Regions from separate parts of the Microbispora sp. ATCC PTA-5024 genome, predicted to be linked through region 1. Evidence: predicted binding sites of a transcription regulator. Region 1 holds the regulator's gene; the other holds the start of a gene.
What was found. Region 1 encodes HrcA, which represses chaperone genes, less so after heat shock. Its sites were predicted from a motif close to TTGGCACTCTCNNNNNGAGAGTGCCAA; they were not measured.
Positions count from the first base shown of each region.

Region 2: a site for HrcA is predicted at 6,765-6,791, ahead of groL (chaperonin GroEL). Genes of this name have one in related genera too.

Region 1 is NZ_KI866522.1:2,497,396-2,511,417, reverse strand. Features, by position in the region: gene lepA (translation elongation factor 4) at 1-1,233, shown strand, start outside; gene MPTA5024_RS11390 (MOSC domain-containing protein) at 1,285-1,908, shown strand; gene MPTA5024_RS11385 (glycoside hydrolase family 18 protein) at 2,026-3,285, opposite strand; gene MPTA5024_RS11380 (CDP-diacylglycerol diphosphatase) at 3,506-4,432, opposite strand; gene hemW (radical SAM family heme chaperone HemW) at 4,818-6,038, shown strand; gene MPTA5024_RS11370 (DUF3097 domain-containing protein) at 6,045-6,854, opposite strand; gene MPTA5024_RS11365 (hypothetical protein) at 6,895-7,578, opposite strand; gene hrcA (heat-inducible transcriptional repressor HrcA) at 7,738-8,751, shown strand; gene dnaJ (molecular chaperone DnaJ) at 8,752-9,885, shown strand; gene MPTA5024_RS11350 (16S rRNA (uracil(1498)-N(3))-methyltransferase) at 9,931-10,671, shown strand; gene MPTA5024_RS11345 (hypothetical protein) at 10,746-11,408, opposite strand; gene MPTA5024_RS11340 (SigE family RNA polymerase sigma factor) at 11,405-11,884, opposite strand; gene MPTA5024_RS11335 (HIT domain-containing protein) at 12,129-12,473, shown strand; gene MPTA5024_RS11330 (PhoH family protein) at 12,529-13,551, shown strand; gene ybeY (rRNA maturation RNase YbeY) at 13,583-14,022, shown strand, end outside.
Region 2 is NZ_KI866527.1:511,855-527,002, forward strand. Features, by position in the region: gene MPTA5024_RS36830 (DNA repair helicase XPB) at 1-1,216, shown strand, start outside; gene MPTA5024_RS36835 (hypothetical protein) at 1,438-1,743, opposite strand; gene MPTA5024_RS36840 (HelD family protein) at 1,859-3,844, shown strand; gene MPTA5024_RS36845 (DUF4190 domain-containing protein) at 3,979-4,932, shown strand; gene groL (chaperonin GroEL) at 5,037-6,659, opposite strand; gene MPTA5024_RS36855 (cold-shock protein) at 6,936-7,136, opposite strand; gene MPTA5024_RS36860 (MoaD/ThiS family protein) at 7,394-7,669, opposite strand; gene thrC (threonine synthase) at 7,714-8,964, opposite strand; SAM riboswitch class I at 8,979-9,120, opposite strand; gene MPTA5024_RS36870 (RNA polymerase sigma factor) at 9,236-9,787, opposite strand; gene MPTA5024_RS36875 (alpha,alpha-trehalose-phosphate synthase (UDP-forming)) at 9,891-11,312, shown strand; gene MPTA5024_RS36880 (MFS transporter) at 11,374-12,543, shown strand; gene MPTA5024_RS36885 (hypothetical protein) at 12,509-13,108, opposite strand; gene otsB (trehalose-phosphatase) at 13,212-14,009, opposite strand; gene MPTA5024_RS36895 (DUF3263 domain-containing protein) at 14,014-14,295, opposite strand; gene MPTA5024_RS36900 (SAM hydrolase/SAM-dependent halogenase family protein) at 14,390-15,148, shown strand, end outside.

The DNA.
Region 1 (14,022 bases):
TTCGACTCCGTGTACGACACCTACCGGGGCGTCGTGACGTACGTCCGGGTGGTCGACGGACACCTGTCCAAGCGCGAGCGCGTGCTGATGATGTCCACCGCAGCGCAGCACGAGCTGCTGGAGATCGGCGTCATCTCGCCCGAGCCCATGCCGTCCGATCGGGGCCTCGGGGTCGGCGAGGTGGGCTACCTGATCACCGGCGTGAAGGACGTGCGCCAGTCGCGCGTCGGCGACACGGTCACCAATGCGGCCAAGCCCGCGGCCGAGCCGCTGGGCGGCTACGAGCACCCCAAGCCGATGGTCTACTCGGGGCTCTACCCGATCGACGGCGACGACTACCCGGAGCTGCGCGAGGCGCTCGACAAGCTGCGGCTCAACGACGCGGCGCTCGTCTACGAGCCCGAGACGTCGGCCGCGCTCGGCTTCGGCTTCCGCTGCGGCTTCCTCGGCCTGCTGCACATGGAGATCGTGCGCGAGCGGCTGGAGCGCGAGTTCAACCTGTCGCTGATCTCGACCTCGCCGAACGTCATCTACCGCGTGGTGATGGAGGACGGGCGCGAGGTCGTCGTCACCAACCCGTCCGAGTTCCCCGCCGGCAAGATCGCGGAGATCTACGAGCCGATGGTCAAGGCGACCGTGCTGGCGCCGGCCGAGTTCATCGGCGCGATCATGGAGCTGTGCCAGGGCCGCCGCGGCCAGCTCCAGGGCATGGACTACCTGTCGGAGGACCGGGTCGAGATCCGCTACACGCTCCCGCTCGGCGAGATCATCTTCGACTTCTTCGACCAGCTCAAGTCGAAGACCCGCGGATACGCGTCGCTCGACTACGAGCCGTCCGGCGAGCAGGACGCCGACCTGGTGAAGGTGGACATCCTGCTCCAGGGCGAGACGGTCGACGCGTTCAGCGCGATCGTCCACCGCGACAAGGCCTACTCGTACGGCGTGGAGATGGCCAAGAAGCTCAAGGAGCTCATCCCGCGGCAGCAGTTCGAGGTGCCCATTCAGGCCGCCATCGGGGCCCGCGTGATCGCCCGCGAGAACATCCGGGCCATGCGCAAGGACGTCCTCGCCAAGTGCTACGGCGGTGACATCAGCCGTAAGCGCAAGCTGCTGGAGAAGCAGAAGGAGGGCAAGAAGCGGATGAAGATGGTTGGCCGGGTGGAGGTCCCCCAGGAGGCCTTCGTCGCCGCCCTCTCCACCGAGGCGCCCTCCGCCGACAAGGGGAAGAAGTAGCGCCCCTTAATCCATTAGCACCAAAACTTGTCGTTCGGTTACCTTCTGCCCATGAGGATTCTCTCCGTCAATGTGGGCATGGCGCGGGATGCCGAGTGGGCCGGAGACCTGGAGCGCACGGCCATCGACAAGCGGCCCGTCGAGGGGCGGGTCGCCGTGCGGGAGAACGGGCTGGCGGGCGACGAGCGAGCCGACGTCGCCAACCACGGCCACCCCGACCAGGCGGTCTACGCGTACGCCCGGGAGGACTACGACTGGTGGGAGCCCCAGATGGGCCGGTCCCTGCGGGACGGCCAGTTCGGGGAGAACCTCACGACCGCCGGCGCCGACCTCACGAACACGCTCCTCGGTGAGAAGTGGCGGGTCGGCACGGCCCTGCTGGAGGTGACCGCGCCGCGGGTCCCGTGTGTGGTGTTCCGCAACTGGCTCGACGAGCGCGGCTGGGTCAAGCGCTTCACCGCGGCCGGGCGCACAGGGGCGTACTTCCGCGTGGTCGAACAGGGGGACCTGGGCGCGGGCGACGGGGTCGAGGTGCTGGAGCGGCCCTCGGCCAGTGTGACGATCGGCGAGGCGTTCCGGGCCTACCACGGGGACAAGGACCTGATGCGGCGCCTGCTCGCCCTGCCCGGCCACTCCGACAAGTGGGACCGCGTCGCGCGGCGCGTCCTCGGCTGATCGCGGTACGCCCCGCGGGGAAGGAGGCCGGACCACCCAGGAGATCCGGCCCCCTTCCGCTCGTGGCCGTCAGCGCAGGACTTCGCGGCCGTCAGTCAGCGCGGGACCTCGTGGCCGTCAGCGCAGGACGGAGTACAGCGCCGAGGTGAGGGAGCCCTTGGCGTCGTCCTGGTCGATCGACCAGATCATGGAGCCGCCGAGGCCCTTGAGCCGGATGTAGGCGGCCTTCTCCAGCAGCACGGCAGGGTCGTCGTACGACCAGAACTCGGTGCCGTCGTAGAGCCATAGGGTGCCGGTGCGCAGGTCGCGGTAGCGCTTGCCCGGCTTGTTCACGAGGTTCTTGTAGTCGTCGCTGCCCGGGGCCCAGGTGCCGGGGGCGGGGCCGGTGGCCGGGGCGTACAGGCCGTTGCCGGTGGAGGTCACGCCGGTCCAGCCCTGGCCGTACGCGGGGACGCCGACCACGATCTTGCGCGCGGGGGCGCCGCGGCTGATGAAGTCGCGCACGGTCTGGTCGACGCTGTAGCGGACCGGGTTGGGGTCGCGGGGGTCGGTGAGCAGATTGGACTGGTGGCCCGTGCGGTTCTCCCACGGACCGTGCAGGTCGTAGCCCTGGACCGTGGCGAAGTCGAGCTGGTCGAAGACCTTGGCGACCTCGAAACCGGCGTCGATCTTGGCGGCGGCGGCCGGGAGGAACGCGGTGAGCTGGGTGTTCCTGTCGAAGGCCCGCATCTGACGGCGCAGCTCGGCCAGGAAGAGCGTGTAGTTGCGCCTGTCCTCGGGCCGGATGACGTTGCCGTCGTTGCCCGAGGAGCCGGGCCACTCCCAGTCGAGGTCGATGCCGTCGAACACGCCCGCCCCGGCGCCGGCGGGCAGGCCCGGCAGGTCGCCCTTGAGCCACAGGTCGACGCACGAGGCGGCGAGCCTGGCCCGGGACTCGGGGGTGAGAACGGCGTCGGAGAAGTACTTAGAGCCGGTCCAGCCGCCGAGCGAGACCAAAACCTTCAGGCCCGGGTGCTTCGCCTTGAGCTTCTTGAGCTGGTTGAGGTTTCCCTTGAGCGGCTGGTCGACGGCGTCGGCGACGCCGTCGACGCTCTCCTCGGCGGACACGCCGCGCTGCCAGTCGGCCCAGGGGTCGGCGGAGTAGCAGGTGCCTTCGGGGCCCACGAACCCGAAGGCGTAGTTGAGATGGGTCAGCTTCGCGGCCTCGCCGCTCGTCTCCACGTCCTTGACGTGGAAGTTGCGCCCGTAGATGCCCCACTGGACGAAGTAGGCCACCCGCTTGTAGCGGTCCTCGGCGGCGGGGTGGGCCTGGGCCGCCGCCGGAGCCAGCCCTGCCGCCAAGGTGGCGGCGACCGCCACGGCGAGGGTCCTTCTCATGAGCACGCCGGCCTCCCAGGCAATTCTTATAGGAAAGTTTCCTGTAAATTGCCGTGATCGTAGACCCCGGTCATCGGGGCGTCAATGGCACGCCCGGGTGGCCGGCAGGCCGAGGAGAGGCTCACCGCGGTCGGCCCGGCGCGTGCCCGGAGGGCGCGCCACCGCGATCGTGCGGGCCGGCGTCGTCCTGCAAGCGGTCGTGGACAACCGCTGCCGGGGCTCACGGATGCATGAGGAGCAACGGGTCGCAGGTGTCGGTTCCGGTCAGCTTGGGGTTGTTAGGGTCTCTCAGCACCTTCTCGCTGTTGACGATGTAATAGCCTCCGGCGGGCCGAGGTATCACGATCAACGTCTGATACTGCATGAGCGCCTGCGCCTGGGCCGTGGTCCCTCCGTGCCCGAGAGAGGTCCTCAGCATGGTCCTGAGCATGGCGAAGAGATTGTCGTGGCCGAACCCGGGCCAGATGAGCACCCGGTAGGTGTGCGGGATGAGCCCGAGATTCTGGCTGAGACCCCGGATCGACACGCGCGAGTCCGCCCAGTTGGCCACGGTTCTGGCGGCCAGGTTGTCCTGGGCGGCGAGGTCATGCGAGGACTCCCCTCGCGCCCGCGCCATGTGGATGTGCAGCTGGTTGAAATCTCTGGCCTGCTTCGAATTGATTCCCAGTCCCACAGGGGCGGGAACGACGGTGGGAGGCTGGGTGGCGTAATAGTCGGCGGCACTCCAATAATTCGGTGCGCTGCTGCCGCAGATCCAGGAACATTCGATGCCGTAGATCCGCTCGGTGGGGACGAGAATGTAGTTGACGTAGTTCTTCTTGCTCTGGTTGCCGGCCATCACCACGTAGTCGGCATGGTTCTGCCGGCAGGTGTTGTTGCTGTGACACTTCTGGCTGCGCTGCCAGAGAGAGTCCGAGTCGGTGGTCTTGCCGCACTCCTTGGGGTCTGGCCCTTTGCCCGCTGAGGACGCGGCCAGCGCGTGCCCGGCACCGGAGAGGATGCCCGCGCCCGCGAGCACGCCGGTGCCCGCCAGGCCGGAGAACTGGATGAACCGGCGGCGCGTCAGCTCGCTCGCCTCGTCGTTCGACCGTTCGCCGTCACGCATGATTACCCCCGACAACCCTTGAAGATCGATGTGCCCGGCCACGTTGATCCCCTCGCGATCGGCCGATAAAAGCCCCTGGCGCAGCCTTGAGTTGCAGCAGGAAAGACCGAAACCCTTTCCCTGGGCGCTGCGAGAACCCCACTCTCGGGCGTGCACGGCGACTGGCCTCACGAGGGCGATGATTTGTGATGGCGGTGCGCGGCGGCGGAGCGGGCGCGCATTAAAATGACCGGCACGCCATATCGTGCGATATGGGGTGAGTGCCTCAAAGATGGATGGGTTGGTACTTCCCTGATGGAGGCGTACGGTCTCCGGCATTCGCCCCCCGAGTCTTCCGGTGGGAACCGGCGCCCCGCCCCGAGCCGGAGACGGACCCCGATGATCGGGGCGTCGATGGCAGCGCCGGAGTGACGGCAGACTGGGAGACGTGCCTTCCGTTCTTCCCGACGGCGACCCCGTCCCGGCCTCCGGCGAGCTGCCGCCCGGCGCGCTCGACGGGCTCGGCTCGCGCCCGTTCGGCTTCTACGTGCACGTGCCGTACTGCGCGACCCGCTGCGGCTACTGCGACTTCAACACCTACACCTCTTCCGAGCTGGGCCCCGGCGCGGACCGGCGCGACTACGCCGCGACGGTGATCGAGGAGGTGCGGCTGGCCCGCCGCGTGCTGGGCGACGCCGCCCCGCCCGTCGAGACCGTGTTCTTCGGGGGCGGCACGCCGACGCTGCTGCCCGCCGCCGACCTCGTGCGGATCCTCGACGCCATCGGGGAGGAGTTCGGCGTGCGCCCGGACGCCGAGGTGACGACCGAGGCCAACCCCGAGTCCGTGGACCACGCCTACCTCAAGGAACTGCGGGAGGGCGGCTTCACCCGGATGAGCTTCGGCATGCAGAGCGCCGCCGGTCACGTGCTCGCGGTCCTCGACCGGCGGCACACCCCCGGCCGCCCCGCGCAGGCCGTACGGGAGGCACGTGAGGCCGGGTTCGAGCACGTCAACCTCGACCTGATCTACGGCACGCCGGGGGAGACCGACGACGACTGGCGGGCCTCGCTGACGGCCGCCCTCGCCGCCGGGCCCGACCACGTCTCGGCGTACTCGCTGATCGTCGAGGACGGCACCCGCCTCGCGGCGCGGATCCGCCGCGGCGAGCTGCCGATGCCGGACGACGACGTGGCGGCCGACCGCTACCTCATCGCGGAGGAGATGCTGACGGCCGCGGGGATGGGCTGGTACGAGATCTCCAACTGGGCGCTCGACGAGGAGGCCCGCTGCCGCCACAACCTGCTCTACTGGACGGGCGGCGACTGGTGGGGCGCGGGGCCCGGCGCGCACAGCCACGTCGGCGGCACGCGGTGGTGGAACGTCAAGCACCCGGCCGCCTACGCCGCCCGCCTGGCCGGCGGTGCCTCCCCGGGGCACGCCCGGGAGGAGCTGTCCGCGGCGGACCGGGAGGTGGAGCGGGTCATGCTGGAGCTGCGCCTGGAGAGCGGCTTCCCGCTGGCGGACCTGCAGCCGCGCGCCCGTACGGCCTGCGCCCGGGCTCTGGCGGACGGGCTGCTGGAGGTCGAGGCGTTCAAGGCGGGCCGGGCCGTCCTCACGCTGCGCGGCCGGCTCCTCGCCGACGCCCTGGTCCGGGACCTGACCTTCTAGCCCGGGCTAGGAGACCGGGTCGGTGACGAAGTCGATGAGCTCCTCGACCCGGCCGAGCAGCTCGGGCTCCAGGTCGGCGTAGGTCCGGACACGGCCCAGGATGTGCCGCCACGCCTCCTGGGGGTCCATCCGCCAGCCCAGCGCGGCGATCACGCCCTCCTTCCAGGGCACCCCGCGCGGCACGTCCGGCCAGGACGGGATGCCGAGAGCGGACGGCTTCACGGCCTGCCAGACGTCCACGAACGGGTGGCCGACGACGAGCACGTGGTCGCCGGACACCTGGGCGGCGATGCGGCTCTCCTTCGAACCGGGGACGAGGTGGTCGACGAGCACGCCGAGCCGCCTCCCGGGCTCGGGGGCGAACTCCGCGACGATGGCGGGCAGGTCGTCGACGCCCTCCAGGTACTCGACCACGACGCCCTCGACCCGCAGGTCGTGCCCCCAGATCCGCTCCACGAGCGAGGCGTCGTGGACGCCCTCGACATAGATCCGGCTGCCCTTGGCGACCTGGGCCCGCAGGCCCTCGACCGCGATGGAGCCGGACGCGCTGCGCAGGGGGCCCCTGGGGCCCGCGGCCGGCCGTACGAGGGTCACCGGCCGGCCCTCCAGGAGGAACCCGGCGGGCGTGAGCGGGAAGATCCGCCGCCGCCCGAACCTGTCCTCCAGCGTCACGGCCTCCTTGTCGCAGGCCACGACCGCCCCGCAGAACCGGCCCTCCGCGTCCTCGACGACGAGGTCGGGCTCCGCGGGGACCTCCGGGATCTGCCCTCGCCGGGGCCGCCGCCAGTCGCCGGAAAGCACGTCCCGCCCATACATGCCGGGAACGCTAGCAAATCGGAGGCCGCGCCGCGGGCGGTCAGGCGGCGCCGCGGCGCCGTGCCCCGGCCCGCCGGACGAGCACCACGACGGTGACGACGACGGCCGACAGGAAGCCGACCACGGGCAGCGCCAGGAACGCGACCGCGCCCCCCACGATCTTGCCGGCGTTGGCCGCGAACTGCTTGCCCACGCCGAACCTGACGCCCTCGCCCTCGCAGGTCACCTGGTACGTCGCGGCCTTCGGCACACCGACGTCGAACAGCAGCTCCCACGTCGTGCCGTTCACCGAGACGGTCTGGGACGCAGCGGGCTTGGTCAGCGTGACGGACGGGTCCTGGCCGTCCCCCACCTGGCACTGCACGTTGGTCGGCTGGTCGGCCGCGGCGTAGATCGCCGGCTTGTCGTGCGGGTCGAGCGCGACGCTCACGGTCTGGCCGCTCGCGAACGTCGTGGACGGTGCGGTGTCGTCGATCGTGGAGAAGATCCCGCCCGCGAGGCCGCCGACGCCGGCGACCACCAGGACGACGAACAGCGCCCAGGCCAGGAAGATCCACAGAAGCCGGGGGCGTACGGGACCGGACGCCTGCGGAGGGCCGTACCCGCCGTACGGGCCGTACGACGGCGGGAAAGCGGGGGTGGGCCCGTACTGCTGCCCGGGGGTCGCGTCCCGCGGCAGCCGGACGGTGGCGTCGGCGGGCCCCTGGGGGAAGTTCTCGCTCATGGGCGGAAGCTTCGCGTATGTCACTTGTAGGGGATTTGCAGTCCGCTTGCCCCGGCTGCCCATCGTGTTATCGCACGCTGCGGGGTGGTAGCCGTAGACTTGGCACTCGGGAACACAGAGTGCCAGGCTTTGTGTTTCCCAAGCACAGGAGGTGACACCTTGCTCGACGACCGCAAGCTCGCCGTTCTGCGCGCCATCGTCGAGGACTACGTGTCCACCAACGAGCCGGTGGGCTCCAAGGCCCTCGCCGACAGGCACAACCTCGGCGTCTCGCCCGCCACCATCCGCAACGACATGGCGGCGCTGGAGGAGCAGGGGTACATCGCCCAGCCCCACACCAGCGCGGGCCGGGTGCCGACCGACAAGGGGTACCGCCTGTTCGTCGACCGGCTCTCCCAGATCAAGCCGATGTCGGGCGCGGAGCGGCGGGCGATCGAGACCTTCCTGGCCGGGGCCGTGGATCTCGACGAGATCGTCATGCGGACCGTGCGGCTGCTCGCGCAGCTCACCCGCCAGGTCGCGGTCGTGCAGTACCCCTCGCTGACCAGGTCGTCGGTGCGCCACGTGGAGATCGTCCCGCTGGCGGCCCGCCGGGTGATGCTCGTGCTGATCACCAACACCGGCCGGGTCGAGCAGCGCGTCGTCGACCTGCCCGAGGAGGTGGGCGACGAGCGCATCGCGAACCTGCGCGGCATCCTCAACGGCTGCCTGGACGGCTGCGGCCTGTCCAGCGTGCCGGAGACCGTGGCCGACGTCCCCGACCGGCTGCCGCCGGAGGACCGGCAGGTGGCCGCGACGATCCTGTCCGTCCTGCTGGAGACGCTCGTCGAGCGGCACGAGGAGAAGATCGTCTTCGGCGGCACGGCCAACCTCGCGGCCGCCGACTTCAGCGTGGGGCTGCGCGACGTGCTCGAGGCGCTGGAGGAGCAGGTCGTGCTCATCCGCCTGCTGGGAGAGACCCACGGCATGTCCGAGCTCACCGTAAGGATCGGCTCGGAGAACCCCTACAGCGGCCTCCGCGGCACGTCCATCGTCGCCGCGGGGTACGGTTCGGGCGACAAGGAACTGGCCCGGCTCGGAGTGCTGGGCCCGACACGAATGGACTATCCGGTGACGATGGGTGCGGTCCGCGCGGTGGCGCGTTACGTCGGCCAGATCCTGGCGGGGTCATAAGTGTCCAACGACTACTACGCGACTCTCGGCGTGCGTCGCGACGCGAGCCAGGAAGAGATCAAGAAGGCGTACCGCCGCCTCGCCCGGGAGCTGCACCCGGACGTCAACCCCGACCCGGAGACCCAGGAGCGGTTCAAGGAGATCACCCAGGCGTACGAGGTGCTGTCCGACGCGAGCAAGCGCCGGATGTACGACCTCGGGGCCGACCCCTTCGGCGGCGGCGCGGGCGCCGGGGCCGGCGGGTTCGGCGCGGGCTTCCCGTTCAGCGACATCATGGACGCCTTCTTCGGCTCGGCCGGGACGGCCCGCGGCCCGCGCTCCCGCGCGCGGCGGGGGCGCAACGCCACCATCCGGGTCGAGCTCGACCTGTCGGAGGCCGCGTTCGGCACCACGCGGGAGATCGTCGTGGACACCGCCGTCCTGTGCGAGGTCTGCCAGGGTTCCGGGGCCGCCGCCGGCACCCACCCCGACACCTGCGACATGTGCCACGGCCGCGGCGAGGTCTCCCAGGTCACCCGCTCGTTCCTCGGCCAGGTCATGACCTCCCGGCCGTGCCCCCAGTGCGGCGGGTACGGCAGCGTCATCCGCCACCCCTGCATGGAGTGCTCCGGCGAGGGCCGGGTCAGGACCCGCCGCACGATCAAGGTGCGGATCCCGGCCGGAGTCGAGGACGGCACCCACATCCAGCTCGCGGGCGAGGGCGAGATCGGCCCCGGCGGCGGCCCTCCGGGGGACCTGTTCCTCGAGATCGTCGAGCGGCCCCACGCGATCTTCGAGCGGCGCGGCGACGACCTCCACTGCACCGTGCACATCCCGATGACGGCGGCCGCCCTGGGCACCTCGATCTCGATCGAGACGCTCGACGGGCCCGAGGACATCGACGTGCGCCCGGGCACGCAGGCCGGCCAGGTCATCCCCCTGTACGGCAAGGGCGTCCAGCGCCTCAACGAGAACGGCCGGGGCGACCTGCTCATCCACGTGAACGTCGAGACGCCGACCAAGCTCGACCCGCCGCAGGAGGAGCTGCTCAAGGAGCTCGCCAAGCTGCGCGGGGAGGAGCGCCCGCCCGGGAAGTTCTCCCCCGGCCAGCAGGGCTTCTTCTCGCGGCTCCGCGACGCCTTCAACGGCCGCTGACCCACGCGCGGGCCCCGGGCCGGCGGGCCCGGGTGAGGAGAAGTCATGAGCGTTCCCGTGTTCCTGGCCGGCGCGGCCGCCCTCGCGGCCGATCCGGTCGTCCTCGACGGCCCGGAGGGCCGGCACGCGGCGGCCGTCCGGCGGCTGCGGCCCGGCGAGCGCGTCGACCTGACGGACGGCGCGGGCCGGGTCGCCGAGTGCGAGGTGGCGACCGCCGGCAGGGACGCCCTGACGGCCCGGGTGCTGCGCCGCTACGAGGTGGAGGCCCCGCGGCCGCGCCTGGTGGTGGTGCAGGGGCTGCCCAAGGGCGAGCGGGGCGAGCTCGCGGTCGAGATGATGACCGAGGCCGGGGTGGACGTGATCGTCCCGTGGGCCGCGGCGCGCTGCGTGACGCAGTGGAAGGGCGACCGGGCGGCCAAGTCGCTCGCCCGCTGGCGGAGCGCCGCCCGGGAGGCCGCCAAGCAGGCCCGCCGCTTCCACCTGCCGGAGGTGACCGAGCAGGCCGGCACGGCCCGGGTGCGGGAGCTGATCTCCGGCGCCGCGCTCGCCGTCGTCCTGCACGAGGAGGCCGCCGAGCCGCTCAGCGGGCTCACGCCGCCGAAGGCCGGCGAGCCGGGGGACGTCGTCGTCGTGGTCGGCCCCGAGGGCGGGATCGCCGACGACGAGATCGCGGGCTTCCGGGACGCGGGAGCCGTACCGGCCCTGCTGGGGCCGACCGTGCTGCGGACCTCGACCGCGGGCGTCGCAGCCGCGGCCGTGCTTCTGGCCCGCTGCGGCCGCTGGTAGCCCACACCCCGCAGACCGGCAGGGCTCGGCGGGGACGGCGAGGGCGTCGGCGTGACGGTCGCGCCCGGCGGTCTCTAGGACGCAGGCGTGGAGGCCGCGTCGGGCGCCACCGAGTCGCTCGCCGTCGGGGACGGCGAGGGCGTCGGCGTGACGGTCGCGCTCGCCGGAGCCGACGGGGTCGCGGTGGACGTGGGCGGCTGGGACGACGGCGGCGGGGTCTGCGCGGGCGCGCAGGAGGGGCCGTTCGTCGTCTCCGGCTCGACCACCCCGGCGCTCGGGGCGGGCGTGGCGCAGGGGTCGGACCTGCTCGGTGTGGGCTTGGGGCTCGCCCCGGCCCTGTGCGTGGGGGGCGGCGTCGGGTGCTGAGTCCCGTGCGTCGCCCCGGTGGTGGGGACGACGATCTGGTGCGTCGCCCCGGGCGCCGGGGGACGCTGGATCGAGGAGGTGTCGGGCTGCTGGTTGCCGTCGGCTCCCACCTGCGAGATGCCGGTGGACTCGGCCACCTGGGTGCGCAGGTCGGGGACGAGCATGACGACCGTGCCCGCGACCAGGACGGCCCCGGCCACGGAGGCGCCGACGCGCCACCACATCACGTTCCGCAGGCCGCGCAGTCCCCGGTTCTCGATGCGCGTGCGGATGATCTCCAATCCTTCGGGAGACGGCACGACCGAGTCCGCCTCCGCGCGCAAGGCACGGCGCAGCAGGTCGCCGTACTCGTCGTCGGGCGGGAAGGTCATGAGAACTGCTCCAGTGCCATGCGTAGTGCGGCCATGCCGCGGGCCGTGTGACTCTTCACCGCGCCCTTGCTGATCCCCATCGCGTGCGCGATCTCGGCCTCGGACAGGTCGCCGTAGTATCGCAGCACCAGCGCCTCGCGCTGCCGGGTGGGCAGGCTGCGCAGCGCCTCGATGACGGCCGACCGCTCCAGCTCGCCGATGGCGCCGTTCTCGGCGCTCGGCGCGTCCGGCAGCCCCTTCGGCGCGTACTTCTCGACGACCGCGCGATGACGCAGCACCGAACGGGATCGGTTGACGACCGACTGGCGAAGGTAGGCCAGTGCCTTGTCGGTGTCCCTCAGCCTGCGCCAGGCGCCGTGAATGGCGACGAACGCGTCCTGAACGACTTCCTCCGCGCTGGCCACATCGCGCACCAGCAGCACCGCGAGACGCACCAATGACCGATAGTGGGCGCTGTAGAGCGCCGTCACGGCCATGTCGGCATCCCACCCGACGGGCACCGTCCCCAACGACCTGTCGGCCACGAGGGTCTCGGTGGTCACATCAATAGGACGCTCGTCATTCCCGGGGGGTTTACGTTCTTCCGAATCATTAGGGGGCATGACCCAGTGGTGTCCTCGCCCGGCACTAGGGGTGGTTTCTGGTGCAGTGTCGCACACTCACATTAGCCCGCGGGATCTTTACCGTCATCACCGATCGGCAACGGCTAGTCTTTCGCACGTGACCGACTGCCTGTTCTGCAAGATCGTGGCCAAGGAGGTGCCCGCGGACATCGTCCTGGAGGCCGGCCGGGCGCTGGCCTTCCGCGACATCAACCCGCAGGCCCCCACCCACGTCCTCGTCGTGCCGAAGGCCCACCACGAGAACGCGGCCGCCCTCGCGGCGGCCGACGACGGCCTCGCCGACGACCTGCTCAAGGCCTGCCACGCGGTGGCCGTGCAGGAGGGTGTGGCGGACACGGGATACCGGGTGGTCCTCAACACGGGCCCCGGGGCGGGGCAGACCGTCTTCCACGTCCACGCGCACGTCATCGGCGGCCGGAGCCTCACCTGGCCTCCGGGCTGAGCGGCTAGCATTAGAGGGAATCAAAGGGAGGCGATCAGGGCCGTAACGGCCGCCCATGTCCGAGTCAGTACACACCCACAGGACCCAGGCCAAGGTAGTCATCCCCGAGGGGCAGTCCATGGTCAGCCTCCTCGGCTCGCGTGACGAGCTTCTCCGGGTCATCGAGAACGCCTTCGACGCCGACATCCACGTTCGCGGCAACGAGATCACCATCACGGGCAGCCCTGAGGAGAGCGGCGTCGTCGTGCGCCTGTTCGAGGAGCTGGTCGAGCTGGTCGGCTCGGGCGCCGAGCTCACCCCCGACGCCGTGGAGCGCAGCATCTCGATGCTGCGGATGACCGGCGGCGACCGTCCGGCCGAGGTCCTCTCGCTGGACATCCTGTCGGCCCGCGGCCGCACGATCCGTCCCAAGACCCTCAACCAGAAGCGGTACGTCGACGCGATCGACCGGCACACCATCGTCTTCGGCATCGGCCCGGCGGGCACCGGCAAGACCTACCTCGCCATGGCCAAGGCCGTGAAGGCCCTGCAGAACAAGCGGGTCAACCGGATCATCCTCACCCGCCCCGCGGTGGAGGCCGGCGAGCGGCTCGGGTTCCTGCCCGGCACGCTCTACGAGAAGATCGACCCGTACCTGCGCCCCCTGTACGACGCGCTGCACGACATGCTCGACCCCGACTCGATCCCCCGCCTCATGGCCGCCGGGACGATCGAGGTCGCGCCGCTGGCGTACATGCGCGGGCGCACCCTGAACGACGCCTTCATCATCCTCGACGAGGCGCAGAACACCTCGCCCGAGCAGATGAAGATGTTCCTCACCCGCCTGGGGTTCAACTCGAAGATCGTGGTCACCGGTGACGTGACCCAGATCGACCTTCCCGGCGGCCAGGAGAGCGGCCTCAAGGTCGTCCAGAACATCCTCGAAGGCATCGAGGACATCCACTTCAGCCGTCTCACCAGCGCCGACGTGGTCCGTCACAAGCTGGTCAGCGACATCGTCGACGCGTACGGCCGCTACGACGCCGCCATGGCGTCCGAGCCGCGCGCGATCGCCAAGCGCCAGCGGGGCCGGCGATGAGCGGGCGGCCCCGTACGGGTGAGGAGACCCCGTGAGCATCGAGGTGGCCAACGAGTCCGGCGTCGCGGTCGACGAGTCGGCGCTGGTCGAGCTGGCCGGGCTGGTGCTCGGCCGGATGGGCGTCAACCCGCTGGCCGAGCTGTCGATCCTGGTGATCGACGAGGCGGCCATGGCCGAGCTGCACGAGCAGTGGATGGGCGAGCCGGGCCCGACCGACGTGCTGGCGTTCCCCATGGACGAGCTGCGGCCCAACAGCGGCGGCCGCGAGGAGGACCCCTCCCCGGACCCGGCGCTGCTCGGCGACGTCGTGCTCTGCCCGCAGGTCGCGGCCAAGCAGGCGGCCGACGCCGGGCACAGCCCGCAGGACGAGCTGGAGCTGCTGTGCACGCACGGCATCCTCCACCTGCTGGGCTACGACCACGCCGAGCCCGAGGAGCACGCCGAGATGTTCGGCCTGCAGGACCAGCTCCT
Region 2 (15,148 bases), on a different contig from region 1:
CATCAAGCAGACGCTGCTCAAGCTGGGCTGGCCCGCCGAGGACCTCGCGGGCTACGTCGACGGCGAGCACCACCCGATCGAGCTGCGCGAGGACGGCTGGGCCCTGCGGCCGTACCAGAAGGACGCGGCCGACGCGTTCTGGCACGGCGGGTCGGGCGTGGTCGTGCTGCCCTGCGGGGCGGGCAAGACGATCGTCGGGGCGGCGGCCATGGCGCACGCCCAGGCCACCACGCTCATCCTGGTGACCAACACGGTCTCGGCCCATCAGTGGAAGCAGGAGCTGCTCCGCCGCACGTCCCTGACCGAGGACGAGATCGGCGAGTACACGGGCACCAAGAAGGAGATCCGGCCGGTCACCATCGCCACCTACCAGGTGATGACGACCCGGCGGCAGGGCGTCTACCGCCACCTGGAGCTGTTCGACGCCCGCGACTGGGGGCTCGTCGTCTACGACGAGGTCCACCTGCTGCCCGCGCCGATCTTCCGCATGACGGCCGACCTGCAGGCGCGCCGCCGCGTCGGCCTCACCGCGACGCTGGTCCGCGAGGACGGCCGCGAGGGCGACGTGTTCTCCCTCATCGGCCCCAAGCGGTACGACGCGCCGTGGAAGGAGATGGAGAACCAGGGCTGGATCGCCCCCGCCGACTGTGTTGAGGTCCGGGTCACGCTCAGCGAGGACGAGCGGCTCGCCTACGCCATGGCCGAGCCCGACGAGCGCTACCGGTTCTGCTCCACCACGCCGTCGAAGGTCCGCGTCGCCGAGGCCCTCGTACGGCGGCACGCCGGCGAGCAGGTGCTGGTCATCGGCCAGTACATCGACCAGCTCGACGAGATCGGCGAGCATCTGAACGCGCCGGTGATCAAGGGCGAGACCCGGGTGCGCGAGCGGGAACGGCTGTTCCAGGCGTTCCGCGACCGGGAGATCCAGGTCCTCGTGGTGTCGAAGGTGGCCAACTTCTCCATCGACCTCCCCGAGGCCGCCGTGGCCATCCAGGTGTCGGGCACCTTCGGGTCACGGCAGGAGGAGGCGCAGCGGCTCGGCCGCGTGCTGCGGCCGAAGGCCGACGGCGGCGGCGCGCGGTTCTACTCCCTGGTCAGCCGCGACACGGTCGACCAGGAGTTCGCCGCGCACCGGCAGCGGTTCCTGGCGGAGCAGGGGTACGCCTACCACATCATCGACGCCGACGACGTCGGCGAGGAGAACCCGGCGAGATGAGCCTCGCCGGGCGGTCCTGTACAGGTCCTGGCCATGGACGTGTCCTGTGGACACTCCCCTAGACCCAGGAGATGCCGTTGGGCCGGTTCACCCGCACCACCCCCTCGGAGCATTACCCCCGCATCACAGAGCCGTGATGGCGGCTATACCCCAATGTCCCGAAATTTCACCAAATTTGCCCATCTTATTGGGCATGGATCATCCACGTGGAGCCGTACGACCTACTGGGCGACGACGCCGCCGACGAACAGGACGCCCACCGCGGCCAGCCATAACAGCACGGCCGTGCCGAACAGGGACTCCCTCCGGGCCAGCCAGGCGGTCGCCGTCACGGCCACGGCGGCCAGCGCGACCAGCCCCGACACCATGATCACCATGGTCAGGCGGTCGGCGCACTCCCACGAGGAGGGCGCACCCGGGCAGAACGCCTCCTGGCCCCACCCGTCGAACACCGACATGCCCCACAGGGCGGCCAGCAGAAGACAGGCCACGGCCGGGATCACGGGCGGAACCCAGGTGCGCGTCACCCGGGTACAGATACCCGCGCCGCCGGACGGCGACACGCACGGAAAATCCGTTTCGGCATCCGGTGGCCGTCGCTAAGCTCTTGTCTTTCCCGCTGCCCTCCGGAGGAGTTTCCGCATGCCTGGACATGTGCTCGACGCCGAGCGCGCCCACCTCGCGGCCTCCCGCGCCGCGCTGAAAGCCATGCGCGAGCACGCCCGCTCGCTGTCCGCGGACGCCGCCGGCGACTGGGTCTCCCAGCAGATCCTCCAGTCCCTGCTCGACCAGCGGGTCGCCGCCCTGGCCGACCACCCCGACACCCCGCTGTTCTTCGGCCGGCTCGACCGCTCGGCCGCCGACGACCTGCCCGACACGATCTACGTCGGCCGCCGCCACGTGCACGACGAGAGCAGCCGGCCGCTCGTCATCGACTGGCGGGCGCCCGTCTCCCGCGCGTTCTACCAGGCCGGCCCGGCCGACCCCATGGGCGTGGCGCTGCGCCGCCGGTTCGGCTACAAGGGCGGCGAGCTCACGGCGTACGAGGACGAGCCGCTCGACGGGCGGCGGCTCGGGCCGAGCCGGCTGCTCACCGAGGAGATCGAACGGCCGCGCACCGGGCCGATGCGCGACATCGTCGCGACCATCCAGCCCGACCAGGACGAGATCGTCCGGGCCGACCTCGGCGTCACGGTCTGCGTGCAGGGCGCCCCCGGCACCGGGAAGACGGCCGTCGGCCTCCACCGCGCCGCCTACCTGCTGTTCACCCACCGGGAGAGGCTCTCCCGGGCCGGTGTGATGATCGTCGGGCCCAACCGGGCCTTCCTCGCCTACATCTCCTCGGTTCTGCCCGCGCTCGGCGAGGTCAGGGTCGACCAGACGACGGTCACCGGCATCCTCGGCGAGCACGCCCACCCCGAGGACCCGGCGGTGGCGGCGGTCAAGGGCGACGCCCGGATGGCCGAGGTGGTCAGGCGCGCCCTGTGGCTCCACGTGACCAAGCCCGAGGAGGGCGTGCTGTTCACCAAGGGCATCAACCGCTACCGGGTGGCCGACCACGAGGTCCGCGAGATCGTCGCCGGGCTGCGGGGCACGACCAGGTACGGCCCGGGGCGCGCCACCCTGGCCCAGCGCCTCGCCCACGCCGTGCTCGTCCAGATGGAGCGGCGCGGCGAGTCGCCCGACGACCGCGTGCAGGACGCGGTGGCCCGGTCGAAGCCGGTGAAGGCCCTCCTCGACGCGGTCTGGCCGAGGCTCACGCCCGAGCAGGTCCTGTTCCGCCTGCTGTCGGACGCCGGCTTCCTCGCCCGGGCCGCCCGCTCGGACCTGTCGGCCGAGGAGCAGGAGCTGATCCTGTGGCGCAAGCCGTACAAATCGCACCGCACGGCGAAGTGGACGGCCGCGGACGCCGCCCTGCTCGACGAGATCGCCGACCTCATCGAGCGCACGCCCTCCCACGGGCACCTGGTCGTCGACGAGGCCCAGGACCTGTCGGCCATGCAGTTGCGGGCGCTCGGCCGCCGCTGCCGCAACGGCTCGGCCACCGTGCTGGGGGACCTGGCCCAGGGCACCACGCCTTGGTCGGCCCGCTCGTGGAAGACCGTGCTCGACCACCTCGGCCAGCCGTCCGGCGAGGTGACCGAGCTGACGCTGGGCTTCCGCGTGCCACGGGAGGTCCTCGACTTCGCGGCGCGACTGCTCCCCTCGGTCGCGCCCGACCTCGCCGCCCCGCGGTCGCTGCGTCCCGGCGCCGGGTCCCTGTCCGTACGGCCGGTCCCGGACGCCGTCGCCGCCGTCCCCGAGGCCGTACGGCAGGCTATCGGGCGCGAGGGGTCGATCGGCGTCATCGTGGCGGACGCGGCGGTGCCGGCCGTCTCGGCGGCGCTGGAGGGCGTCCCGCACACGGTCCTCGGCCCCGACTCGACCGGTGAGGACCGGGTGCTCGTCGTGCCCGCCACGCTCGCCAAGGGCCTGGAGTACGACCACGTGATCGTCGCCGAGCCCGCCGACATCGTCGCCGCCGAGGACCGCGGGCCGGCCCGCCTCTACGTGGTCCTCACCCGGGCCGTCACCTCGCTCACCGTCCTCCACGCCCGCGACCTGCCCGCGGAGCTGGCCGTTCCCTGACGGACGCCACCGGACGCGTCGCGCCGTCCCTGCTCGCCCGCATCGCCGTGCGCGGCGGCAGCCTGTGAGGCGGGTACCCGAGCGGGAATAGTCGCGTTGCGGACGAAACACCACAAGGGCCACTATGTGGTCACGTGACCCCCGACGCCTCTCCTCCCCCACCGGGGCCGTACGGCGCTCCCCACCCGGGAGCCGGCCCCTACGGCGATCCGTCCGCGCCGCCCAACCCCTACGCCGCGCCGCCGGCAGGGCCGTACGCCGGACCGCCCGCCGATCCCTACGGCGCGCCGACCGCGGGGCCGTACGCCGGCGCCTATCCCGGACCTCCGGCAGGCCCCTACGGCACCCCGCCCGCCGGGCCGTACGCGGCGCCGCCCGCCGGGCCGTACGGCACGCCGCCCGCGGGACCCTACGCCGGGCCGCCCGCCGATCCCTACGGCGCGCCGTACGGCATGCCCTATCCGCCGTACGGACAGGTCCCGCCGCGACCCCGGATGAACGGGTTCGCCGTCACGTCGCTCGTGTTCGGGATCATCGGCGGCGTCCTGCTGTCGGTCGTCTTCGGCGTGATCGCGCTCAGGCAGATCCGCAGGCGCGGGGAGCGCGGTCGAGGCCTCGCCGTCGCGGGCCTGGTCCTGTCGGGCGTCTGGGTGGCGCTGATCGTCGCGGTCGCCCTGGTCGCGGTGCTCACGTCGGCCCAGCTGGACGCGAACGGCACGATCACCGGCGGAGGCTCCGTCGCCAGCACCGCCCTGCGCCCCGGCGACTGCGTGAACGGCGTGGCCGACGGCGTCGTGGTCACCAGCGTGACCGGGGTGCCGTGCACCCAGGCCCACGACGCCGAGGTGATCACCCAGTTCGACCTCCCGGTGAAGGCGTGGCCCGGCAGGGAGGCCGCGGGCAACCAGGCGTCCGAGCAGTGCGAGAAGCGCCTCAACCGCATGCTCGCCGACAGCCCGATGCTCGACCGGCTGAGGAGCTTCGTGCTCTACCCGCCGAGCCAGTCGGCCTGGGCCCGCAGCCGTTCGGTCACCTGCATGGTGGTCGAGGGCCACGGCGGCAAGCTCAACGGCCCCGTCCCCCGGTAGCGCTCACCCAGGAACGGAGAAGGGGCCGCCCCGGACGACCGGAGCGACCCCTTCCACCTGTTCGCCTGTGCGCCTCGCGGCGCGGAGGGCCTACGGCGCGCGGACTAGAAGTCCATGTCGCCGCCGCCGGGCATGGCGGGGGCCTTCTCCTTCTCGGGCTTCTCGGCGATGACGGCCTCGGTGGTGAGGAACAGCGCCGCGATGGACGCCGCGTTCTGCAGCGCCGAGCGGGTCACCTTGGCCGGGTCGATGATGCCCGACTCGAACATGTTGACGTACTCGCCGGTGGCGGCGTTGAGGCCTTCGCCCGCGGGCAGGTTGCGGACCTTCTCCACCACGACGCCGCCCTCGAGGCCGGCGTTGACGGCGATCTGCTTCAGCGGCTCCTCGAGCGCCTTGCGGACGATCGCCGCACCGGTCGCCTCGTCGCCGTTCACCTCGAGCTTGTCGAACGCGTTGGCGCCCGCCTGCAGCAGGGCCACGCCACCGCCGGGGACGATGCCCTCCTCGACCGCGGCCTTCGCGTTGCGGACGGCGTCCTCGATGCGGTGCTTGCGCTCCTTCAGCTCGACCTCGGTCGCCGCGCCGGCCTTGATGACGGCGACGCCGCCGGCCAGCTTGGCGAGGCGCTCCTGGAGCTTCTCGCGGTCGTAGTCGGAGTCGGTGCGCTCGATCTCGGCGCGGATCTCGTTCACGCGACCGGCGATCTGCTCGGCGTCACCGGCGCCGTCGACGATCGTGGTCTCGTCCTTGGTGATGACGACCTTGCGGGCGCGGCCGAGCAGGTCGAGGGTGGCGTTCTCGAGCTTGAGACCGACCTCCTCGGAGATGACCTGGCCACCGGTCAGGGTGGCGATGTCGCCCAGCATGGCCTTGCGGCGGTCGCCGAAGCCGGGGGCCTTGACGGCCACGGACTTGAACAGGCCGCGGATCTTGTTGACGACCAGGGTGGCCAGGGCCTCGCCCTCGACGTCCTCCGCGATGATGACCAGCGGCTTGCCGGACTGCACGACCTTGTCGAGCAGCGGCAGCAGGTCCTTGTTCGCGGAGACCTTCGAGTTGACGATGAGGATGTAGGGGTCCTCGAAGACCGCCTCCATGCGCTCGGGGTCGGTGACGAAGTAGCCCGAGACGTAGCCCTTGTCGAAGCGCATGCCCTCGGTGAGCTCAAGCTCCAGGCCGAAGGTGTTGCTCTCCTCGACGGTGATGACGCCTTCCTTGCCGACCTTGTCCATCGCCTCGGCGATGAGCGAGCCGATCTCGGTGTCGGCGGCGGAGATGGAGGCGGTGGAGGCGATCTGCTCCTTGGTCTCCACGTCCTTGGCGAGCTTGGAGAGCTCCTCGCTGACGCGCTCGACGGCGGCCTCGATGCCCTTCTTCAGGGCCATCGGGTTGGCGCCGGCGGCCACGTTGCGCAGACCCTCCCGCACCAGCGCCTGGGCGAGCACGGTGGCCGTGGTGGTGCCGTCACCGGCGACGTCGTCGGTCTTCTTCGCGACCTCCTTGACCAGCTCGGCCCCGATCTTCTCCCACGGGTCCTCGAGCTCGATCTCCTTCGCGATGGAGACACCGTCGTTGGTGATCGTGGGGGCGCCCCACTTCTTCTCCAGCACGACGTTGCGGCCCTTGGGGCCGAGGGTCACCTTGACGGCGTCGGCGAGCTGGTTCATACCGCGCTCGAGACCGCGCCGGGCGTCCTCGTCAAACGCGATCATCTTGGCTGCCATAAGGCTAGACCTCCCAGTAGCAGGGTGGCTTGCAGCGGACCGAGCCGACGCCCGCGACGGCATGGGCCCGCTCCTGCGCGGACCCCATCGCCCCGATCCCGGTTGTTGTCACTCTCGACCTCAGAGTGCCAAACATGTATTTAGCACTCTACCCCTGCGAGTGCAAGCGGAAGCCCTGCTGACCAGCTTGGACGGGTACGTCCGCCACCTCGGGAAACACGCCGAAGGCCCGGCCCGCACGGGCGGGCCAGGCCTTCTGTGTAGTCCTCGACGGGATCAGACGGCCCGGACCGCCTCCGCCTGCGGGCCCTTCTGACCCTGCGTGATGTCGAACTCAACCCGCTGGCCCTGCTCGAGGGCCTTGTAGCCGTCCATCATGATTGCCGAGTAATGGACGAACACATCCTTCCCACCGTCTACCGCGATGAAGCCGTAGCCCTTGTCCGCGTTAAACCATTTGACGGTGCCCTGCGCCACTTTCCGACTCCTCTTGCTGGGCTGGGGACCACACACAAGAAGCCCCCGGTTTCGTCGATCGTCTTCGACCATACCCGTGTCAAGGCGTAGGACAACAGAGTCAATCCGCAAACTACTACGCGGCGTTCGCTCATAGCAGGATCGGAGAATATTAACTTTACTGCTCGATAGTTGAGAATTGCACCATTTCGCTTAGGGCCGTTTGACTTCTACAACGATAGAAGCGCATGTCAGGTGCTCACCGGGCACCTCCAGGCTCACCCGCCGGCGACAGCGGGGATGATGGAGATGTGCACTCCGTCAGGTGTGGGGGTGTCCAGGCCCTCGGCGAATCGGACATCCTCTTCACCGACATAGACGTTGACAAAACGCCGGATCTTGCCCGTCTCGTCGAGGATGCGCCCGCCGATGCCCGGATAGTCCGCGTCGAGCTTCTGCAGGACCTCCCGGAGCGTTCCACCGTCCCCGGATACCTCCGCGGCTCCGTTGGTGTACGTACGCAGAATCGTCGGAATCCGTACGGAAACGCTCATTTTTGGCTCGCTTTCTAGCTTCGGGTGGGTCTGAGGAAACGTATTCAGTTGGCGAAAGCCGCACGGAATGCCGCGAGCGAGGGCCGGATGACGGCCGACGGGCGGGCGTGCTCGGCGACCGCGTCGAGCGTCTTGAGCCCGTCGCCGGTGTTGAGGACCACGGTCTCGGCCTCGGGGTCGAGGCGGCCCTCGCGGACGAGCTTCGCCAGCACGCCGACGGTCACGCCGCCCGCGGTCTCGGCGAAGATCCCCTCGGTCCTGGCCAGCAGGCGGATCGCGTCGACCACCTCGCGGTCGGTCACGTCCTCGACGGCGCCGCCCGTCCGCCGGGCGATGTCCAGCACGTACGGCCCGTCGGCCGGGTTGCCGATGGCGAGGGACTTGGCGATGGTGTCCGGCTTGACCGGCTGGACGACGTCCTGCCCGGCCTTGTACGCCTGGGAGACCGGCGAGCACCCCTCGGCCTGCGCGCCGAAGATCTTGTACGGCCGGTCCTCGACCAGCCCGAGCCTGATCAGCTCGCGGAAGCCCTTGTCGACCTTGGTGAGCTGGGAGCCGGACGCCACCGGGATGACGATCTGCTCGGGCAGCCGCCAGCCGAGCTGTTCGGCGATCTCGTACGCCAGCGTCTTGGAGCCCTCGGCGTAGTAGGGCCGGAGGTTGACGTTGACGAAGCCCCACTTCTCGCCCAGCTCGTCGCCGATCAGCTCGGAGCAGAAGCGGTTCACCTCGTCGTAGGTGCCCTCGATGCCGACGAGCCGGCCGCCGTACACCGAGGCCATGGTGATCTTGGCCTCTTCGAGGTCGGAGGGGATGAACACGCAGGAGTCGAGCCCGGCGCGGGCGGCGGCGGCCCCCACGGCGCCCGCGAGGTTGCCGGTGGACGAGCACGACAGCGTGTGGAAGCCGAACGTGCGGGCTGCCTCCAGCGCGATCGCGACCACCCGGTCCTTGAAGGAGTGGGTGGGGTTGCCGGAGTCGTCCTTGACGTGCAGCGACCGCAGGCCGAGCTCGGCGGCCAGGCGGTCGGCCCTGACGAGCTTGGTCCAGCCGGGCTGCAGGTTGGGCTTGGCCGCGACGTCCGGCGGGACGGGGAGCAGCGAACGGTAGCGCCAGATGTTCGTGGGGCCGGACTCGATGTCCTCCCGGCGGACCTCGCCGAAGTCGTAGGCCACTTCGAGAGGGCCGAAACACTCGGCACAGGCGAAGATCGGGCCGAGGTCGTAGATCGCGCCGCACTCGCGGCAGGACAGACCGGTGGCGGGGCCGAAGTCGGAAGCGTTCGTGTGCGCCATGAAGCGAGGCCTTTCCCTCATCTTCGCTCGGTGACCACCCTGGTCACGAGCCGGAATTGGCACCTGTCCCGGCCGGCCTCGTGAGGCACGAGTTCGGTCACCGGGAGGGTTGCCGGGGCTTCGCAGGGCCGGTCCCTCCACCCCTCTGGATGAGCAATATTCAGTTGTCGACCCGCGAAGGGTCCCTAGCACTGTACCCCGCCGTCCCCGGTGTCCGTTCCAACGTCTCAAATGGCGAGACGTTCCGTATCACCCAGAGACACCGCGGAAGTCAGCCGTACGCTTCGCCGAGCGCGGTCTGGACGTACTTGCGCGCCTGGTGGATACGGGACTTGACCGTCCCGAGGGGGATGCCGAGCTGGTCGGCGACCTCGTTGTAGTCGAGCTGGCAGATGTCCCGCAGCACGAGCGCCTGGGCCAGGTCGGGTCGCGCGGCCTCCAGCGCCTCCATGGCGTCCAGCAGGTCGAGCCGCGAGCCGGCGATGACGCTGACCCTGCGCGGGTCGGGACGCTGGTCGGGCAGCTCCTCCGCCTGCTCCGACGCCCGCCGCTTGAGGCTGCGATAGGTGGTCCGCGCGCAGTTCACGGTCACGATGTGCAGCCACGTGCTGAACTTGGCCCGGCCCTCGAACCTGCCGATGTTGCGCGCCACGGCCAGCAGCGTGTCCTGTGACGCCTCCTCGGCGTCCTGCCGGTACGGTAGAAGACGCTCGCAGTGCCGCAACACGTCGGGCTCGATGCGGCGCAGCAGCTCGCCCAGCGCCCGGTGGTCACCCTGGGCGGCCGATCGGGCGAGGTCCTCGGTCGTCTCGTCCAGTGCCATGCCGAATCCAGCCCTTCCTCGATCGCTTGACATCCTATTGACGAAGGTCGGCTTTTATTAATCTTCCGGCATGCCCGACCGTTCAGTCCCGGGGGAGCCGAACATGAGCACTACCCTGATCGCCTCCAACAGAGGGCCGGTGTCGTTCACGCTCTCCGACGACGGCGCGCTCACCATGCGGCGAGGCGGGGGCGGACTGGTCTCCGGGCTCTCCGAGGTGGTCAGGGACGGCGACGTCCTGTGGGTCTGCGCGGCCCTGTCCGACGGCGACCGCGGCGCGGTGCGGCTCGCGCCGGGCGGCCGGCTCGACCAGGCCTTCGACACCGGGCCGGTGCGGATGCTCGACATCCCGCCGGCCGTCTTCCACCGGGCCTACAACGCGGTGGCCAACTCGACGCTCTGGTTCGTCAACCACCTGCTGTACAACACGCCCCTGACGCCGGAGTTCGGCACGCGCTTCCGCCGCGAGTGGGAGTCGTACCGCGACTACAACGGCGCGTTCGCCTTCGCGCTGGCCGAGGAGGCCGGCCACGGGGCCCGCGTCATGGTGCAGGACTACCACCTGACCCTCACCCCGGCCATGCTCCGCGTCGAGCGGCCCGACCTGCGGATCGCCCACTTCAGCCACACGCCGTGGGCGCCCCCGGAGTACTTCTCGCTGCTGCCGGACGACGTCGTGGCGGAGGTCCTCACCGGCATCCTCGGGGCCGACCACGCCGGGTTCCTCACCGCGCGATGGGCCCGCGCGTTCATGGACTGCTGCGAGACCTTCCTCGGCGCCCACGTCGACCACGCCGCCGGGGTCGTCTCGTACGACGACCGCACGACCCAGATCGGCGTGCACCCGCTGGGCGTGAACGGCGAGGCGCTGCGGCGGCGCGCGGCCGAGCCCGACGTGGAGTCGCACATGGCGGCCATCCGCGATCTGGTCGGCGACCGCAAGCTGATCGTCCGGATCGACCGGACCGAGCTGTCCAAGAACATCGTGCGCGGGCTCACCGCCTACCGGGAGTTCCTGGCCCGGCATCCCGAGTGGCACGGCAGGGTGGTCCACCTGGCCTTCGCCTACCCGTCCCGGCACGACCTGCCCGAGTACCGCGAGTACACCGCCGCCGTGCAGCGGTGCGCGAAGGAGATCGAGGACGAGTACGCCACCGAGGACTGGGACCCCCTGATCCTCAACGTGCACGACGACTATCCGCGGTCGCTGGCCGCCTACCGGATGGCCGACGTGCTGCTGGTCAACCCCATCCGCGACGGCATGAACCTCGTCGCCAAGGAGGGCCCGATCCTGTCGCCGCGGTGCGCGCTGGTGCTGTCCCGCGAGGCGGGCGCGGCGGCCGAGCTGGGGGCGGACGCGCTGCTGGTCAACCCGTTCGACGTCACGGGGACGGCGGGCGCCCTGCACGAGGCGCTGACGATGCCCGAGGAGGAGCGGCTCAAGCGCGGGGCCCGGCTGCGGGAGGCGGCCACGGCCCTGCCGCCGCTGCGCTGGTTCGAGGACCAGCTCGCCGCCCTGGGCTGACGAGGGTCCCCCGCCGGGAGTCGTGGGCCCGCGATGCGGCGTGCGTTAGCCTTGCCTGGCTTTGGACCGCAACACGAGGCTCATCAGGGATCGCCCCACCTGGTTGATCTACCTCCAGCTCGCCACGTTCGCCACGTACCTGTACGGCCTGTCGGCCGCGACGCCCCTCCTGCGCGCCGAGCTCGGCGTCTCCCAGGCCGTCGCCGGGCTGCACGGCACCGGGATGGCGCTGAGCGGCGTCGCCGGCGGGCTGGCCCTGCCCACGCTGACCAGGCGCTTCGGGCGCCGGGCCGTCGCCTGGGCCGGGATGGCGGGGATGAACGCCGGCGTGCTCCTCATCGCGTTCGGTCATGCTCTGCCCTTCACGCTCTCCGGCTTCACCCTCGCCGGAGGCAGCGGCTCGGTCGCGCTGTACGCGATCACGGCGGCCCTCAGCGACCACCACGGCCCGGCCGGGGCGGCCGCCATCAGCGAGGCCAACGCCGTCGCCGTGACCGCCGGCATCGCCATCACCTTCGCGTTCAGCGTGCTGGCGCAGTCTCCCGCCGGCTGGCGGTCCGCGCTGTTCGTGCCGGTGGCGGCCACCGCCCTGCTGGCCCTGCTCATGGGCCGGGTCTGGGTGCCGCCGGCGCCTGTCCCGCCGCCGCCCGCCGTCGCCGGCCCCAGGGTCCCGTACGGCTGGCGCTTCCACGTCGTCGGCTTCGTGCTGCTGTGCTGCGTCGCCCTGGAGTTCGCCTTCAACCTGTGGGCAGCTGAGCTTTTCGCCCAGCGGACGGGACTGTCGGCGGGCGCGGCGGCGACCGGGCTGACCGCGATGCTCGCGGGCATGGCCGCGGGCCGGTTCGGCGGCGCGTGGCTGGTCCTGCGGCTCCCGCCGACGTCGATCCTGCTGGGCGCTCTCGGCGTGGCCCTGGCGGGCTGGACGCTTTTCTGGGCCGGGGCCTCCGTCCTAGTCTGCTACGCCGGACTCGCCCTGAGCGGGCTCGGCATCTCGGTCCAGTACCCGATGGGGCTGGCCCGCCTGATCGAGGTGTCGGGCGGCCGCCCCGACCAGGCGTCGGGCGCGGCCTCCATCTGGGCGGGCGCGGGCTCGGGCGGCGGCCCGTTCGTCCTGGGGGCGCTGGGCGACGGCTTCGGCACGCATACGGCGTTCCTGCTCGCCCCCGGCCTGATCGGGCTGGCGGCCGTGGGGATCGTCAGCTCCAGGTCGCGTTCTTCAGGATCCCGCTGAGCCGCGGGTCGTCCCACTGGTCGATGACCAGGATCTTCGACGTCGGCAGGTACCACTCGCGCTGGTTGTAGTGCCCCTTGACCTTGAAGGTCGTCGTGGTCACGCAGGTGCCGGCCCACTTGCGGTAGTACGCCTTGTGCCCCGGGCCGATCTGCCGCAGGCTCTTCGCGGCGAGCGTCATGTGGCCGATGTAGAGCTTCTTGTCGTACGGGCACGGCCCGACGTCGGTGGCGGGGTAGAACGCGCCGTCCGGGGTGTAGGGGTTGAAGAGCTCGTGGCCCACCTTGATGGCCTTCGGGCCCATGACCCAGAAGCTGTGGCATCCGGAGTCGCGGAAGCCGAACATGTCGGTGCCGACCGTGGGGCAGGGGCCGGTGACGACCCGCAGCCAGTCCTTGTCCTGCTCGTACACCTTCCAGGACTTCGGGATCGTGAGCGTGAGGCCCTTGCGCAGGTGCAGCTGCTTGGTGCCGCTCGTGGCGGCGGTGTCGCTCGCGAACGCGGCCGCGGGCGCGGCCAGGACGGCGAGGCCGGCCACGGCGGCCGTGATCGTCTTCTTCATCATGGCTCGAAGGCTAGAAGCCGCCGCTTGCAGAACGCTTGACGGCCGCTGCACCCCTCCGCGCGCCTCTCCGACCCCGGCCCAGGGCCGCTCGGCTTCCCGGGCGTCAGTCCAGGGCGGCGCGGACCTCGCGGAGGAAGGCCACCACCCCGTCCGGGCCGTCCACGACGACGTCCGCCCGCTCCGCGAGCGCCGTCACCTCGGCCGAGCCGCTGCACACCCGGACGCCCGGGATCCCGGCCCGGTCCACCGCGTCGAAGGCCGCGAGGTCGCCCAGGTCGTCGCCGACGAACATCACCGACCGCGCCTCACGCTCGGCGAGGAACGACGACAGCGCCTTGCCCTTGTCCATCCCCGGCGGCCTGAGCTCCAGGACCATCCGGCCCGGCTCGACGGCCAGCCCCGCCTCGGCCGCCAGCGCGGCCACGGGCTCGCGCAGCGCCTCCAGGGCCGCCGCGGGATCGGGGGCGCGCCGGGTGTGGACGGCCACCGCGCGGCCCTTGTCCTCGACGACGACGCCGTCCAGGGAGCGGGCGATCTCCTGCAGCCGGGCGCGGACGAGGTCGAGCCCGGGCGGCGGGGGCGGCGCGCTGATTCGGCCGTCCTCCCAGCGTTCGAGGCCGTAGTGGCCGAGGATCACCAGCCCGGGGACGTCCTCCAGGGACGGGCCTCCCGCGGTGGCGCCCAGCGCGAGGGCCGTGAGCGGCGGGCGCCCGGTGACGATCGCGACGGCGCCCAGGCGGCCGGCCAGGTCGGCGAGCACGCCGGGGGCCTCGGGGTGCACGTGGGCCGCGGCGGGGTCGGGGACGATCGGGGACAGGGTGCCGTCGAAGTCGAGCCCGATCACCGCGCCGGCGGGGTCGGCCAGGATGGCGTCGAGCCCCTCGTGGCGGGGGAGGGTCATGGCCTCAGGGCCTCATCCCGAACCGGCGCGCGGCCCGGTCGCGCTGACGGGTGGCGCGCATCCGGCGCAGCCGCTTGACCAGCATGGGGTCGTGCTCCAGGGCCTCCGGTCGGTCGATGAGCTCCCCGAGTAACTGGTAGTACCGGGTGGCGGAGATCCCGAACGCCTCCCGGATCGCCTGCTCCTTGGCCCCCGCGTAGCGCCACCACTGCCGCTCGAACGCGAGGATCTCGCGATCGCGGTCGGAGAGGACGAGCCCTTCGTCGCCGGCCGGTTCGGTGTCCATTCCGTTCCTCCTCGAGGGCTCGCAAACCCGCCCTCATCGTAGTAGGCGAACCCGGGGTGTTCAGGCCGGATCGGCAGACGTAATGTCACCAGGTGTGACCTGTGTAATCACGCTTCTGACCGACTACGGGCTGGAAGACGGCTTCGTCGCCGCCTGCCACGGTGTGATCGTCGGCATAGCCCCGCAGGCCCGGATCATCGACGTGGGCCACCTGGTCCCCGCCGGGGACGTGCGGCGGGGGGCCGCGATCCTCGCGCAGACCCTGCCGTACCTCCCGGCCGGCGTGCACCTCGCCGTCGTCGACCCGGCGGTGGGCGGCACGCGGCGCGGGGTCGCCGTGGAGGCGGGCGGCCGGATCTTCGTGGGGCCCGACAACGGCGTGCTGTCGTGGGCCGTCCACGCGGCGGGCGGGCCGCAAGCCGCGTACGAGATCACCAACCAGGACCTGTTCCTGGACAACGTCTCGCCCACGTTCCACGGACGGGACGTCTTCGCGCCGGTGGCCGCCCACCTGTCGACCGGGCGGCCGGTCGCCGACGTCGGGCCGCCGCTGCCGCTCGACCGGCTGGTGGCGCTGCCCGCGCCGACCTGCCGGCTCAGGGACGGCACCGCCGAGGGGGAGGTGCTCTCGGTCGACCGCCACGGCAACGTCCAACTGTCGATCACCTGTGGGGACCTCGGCAAGCTGGGCGCCCACGTCGGGGAGAACCTCGCCGTGTGGCTCGGGCGGCGTCAGCTCCTGGTCCCGTACCGGGAGACGTTCAGCGCGGTGCCGCCCGGCGACCTGGTGGCCTTCACCGACTCGGCGGGGCTGGTCGCCCTGGCGATCAACGCCGGGGACGCCGCGGAGCGC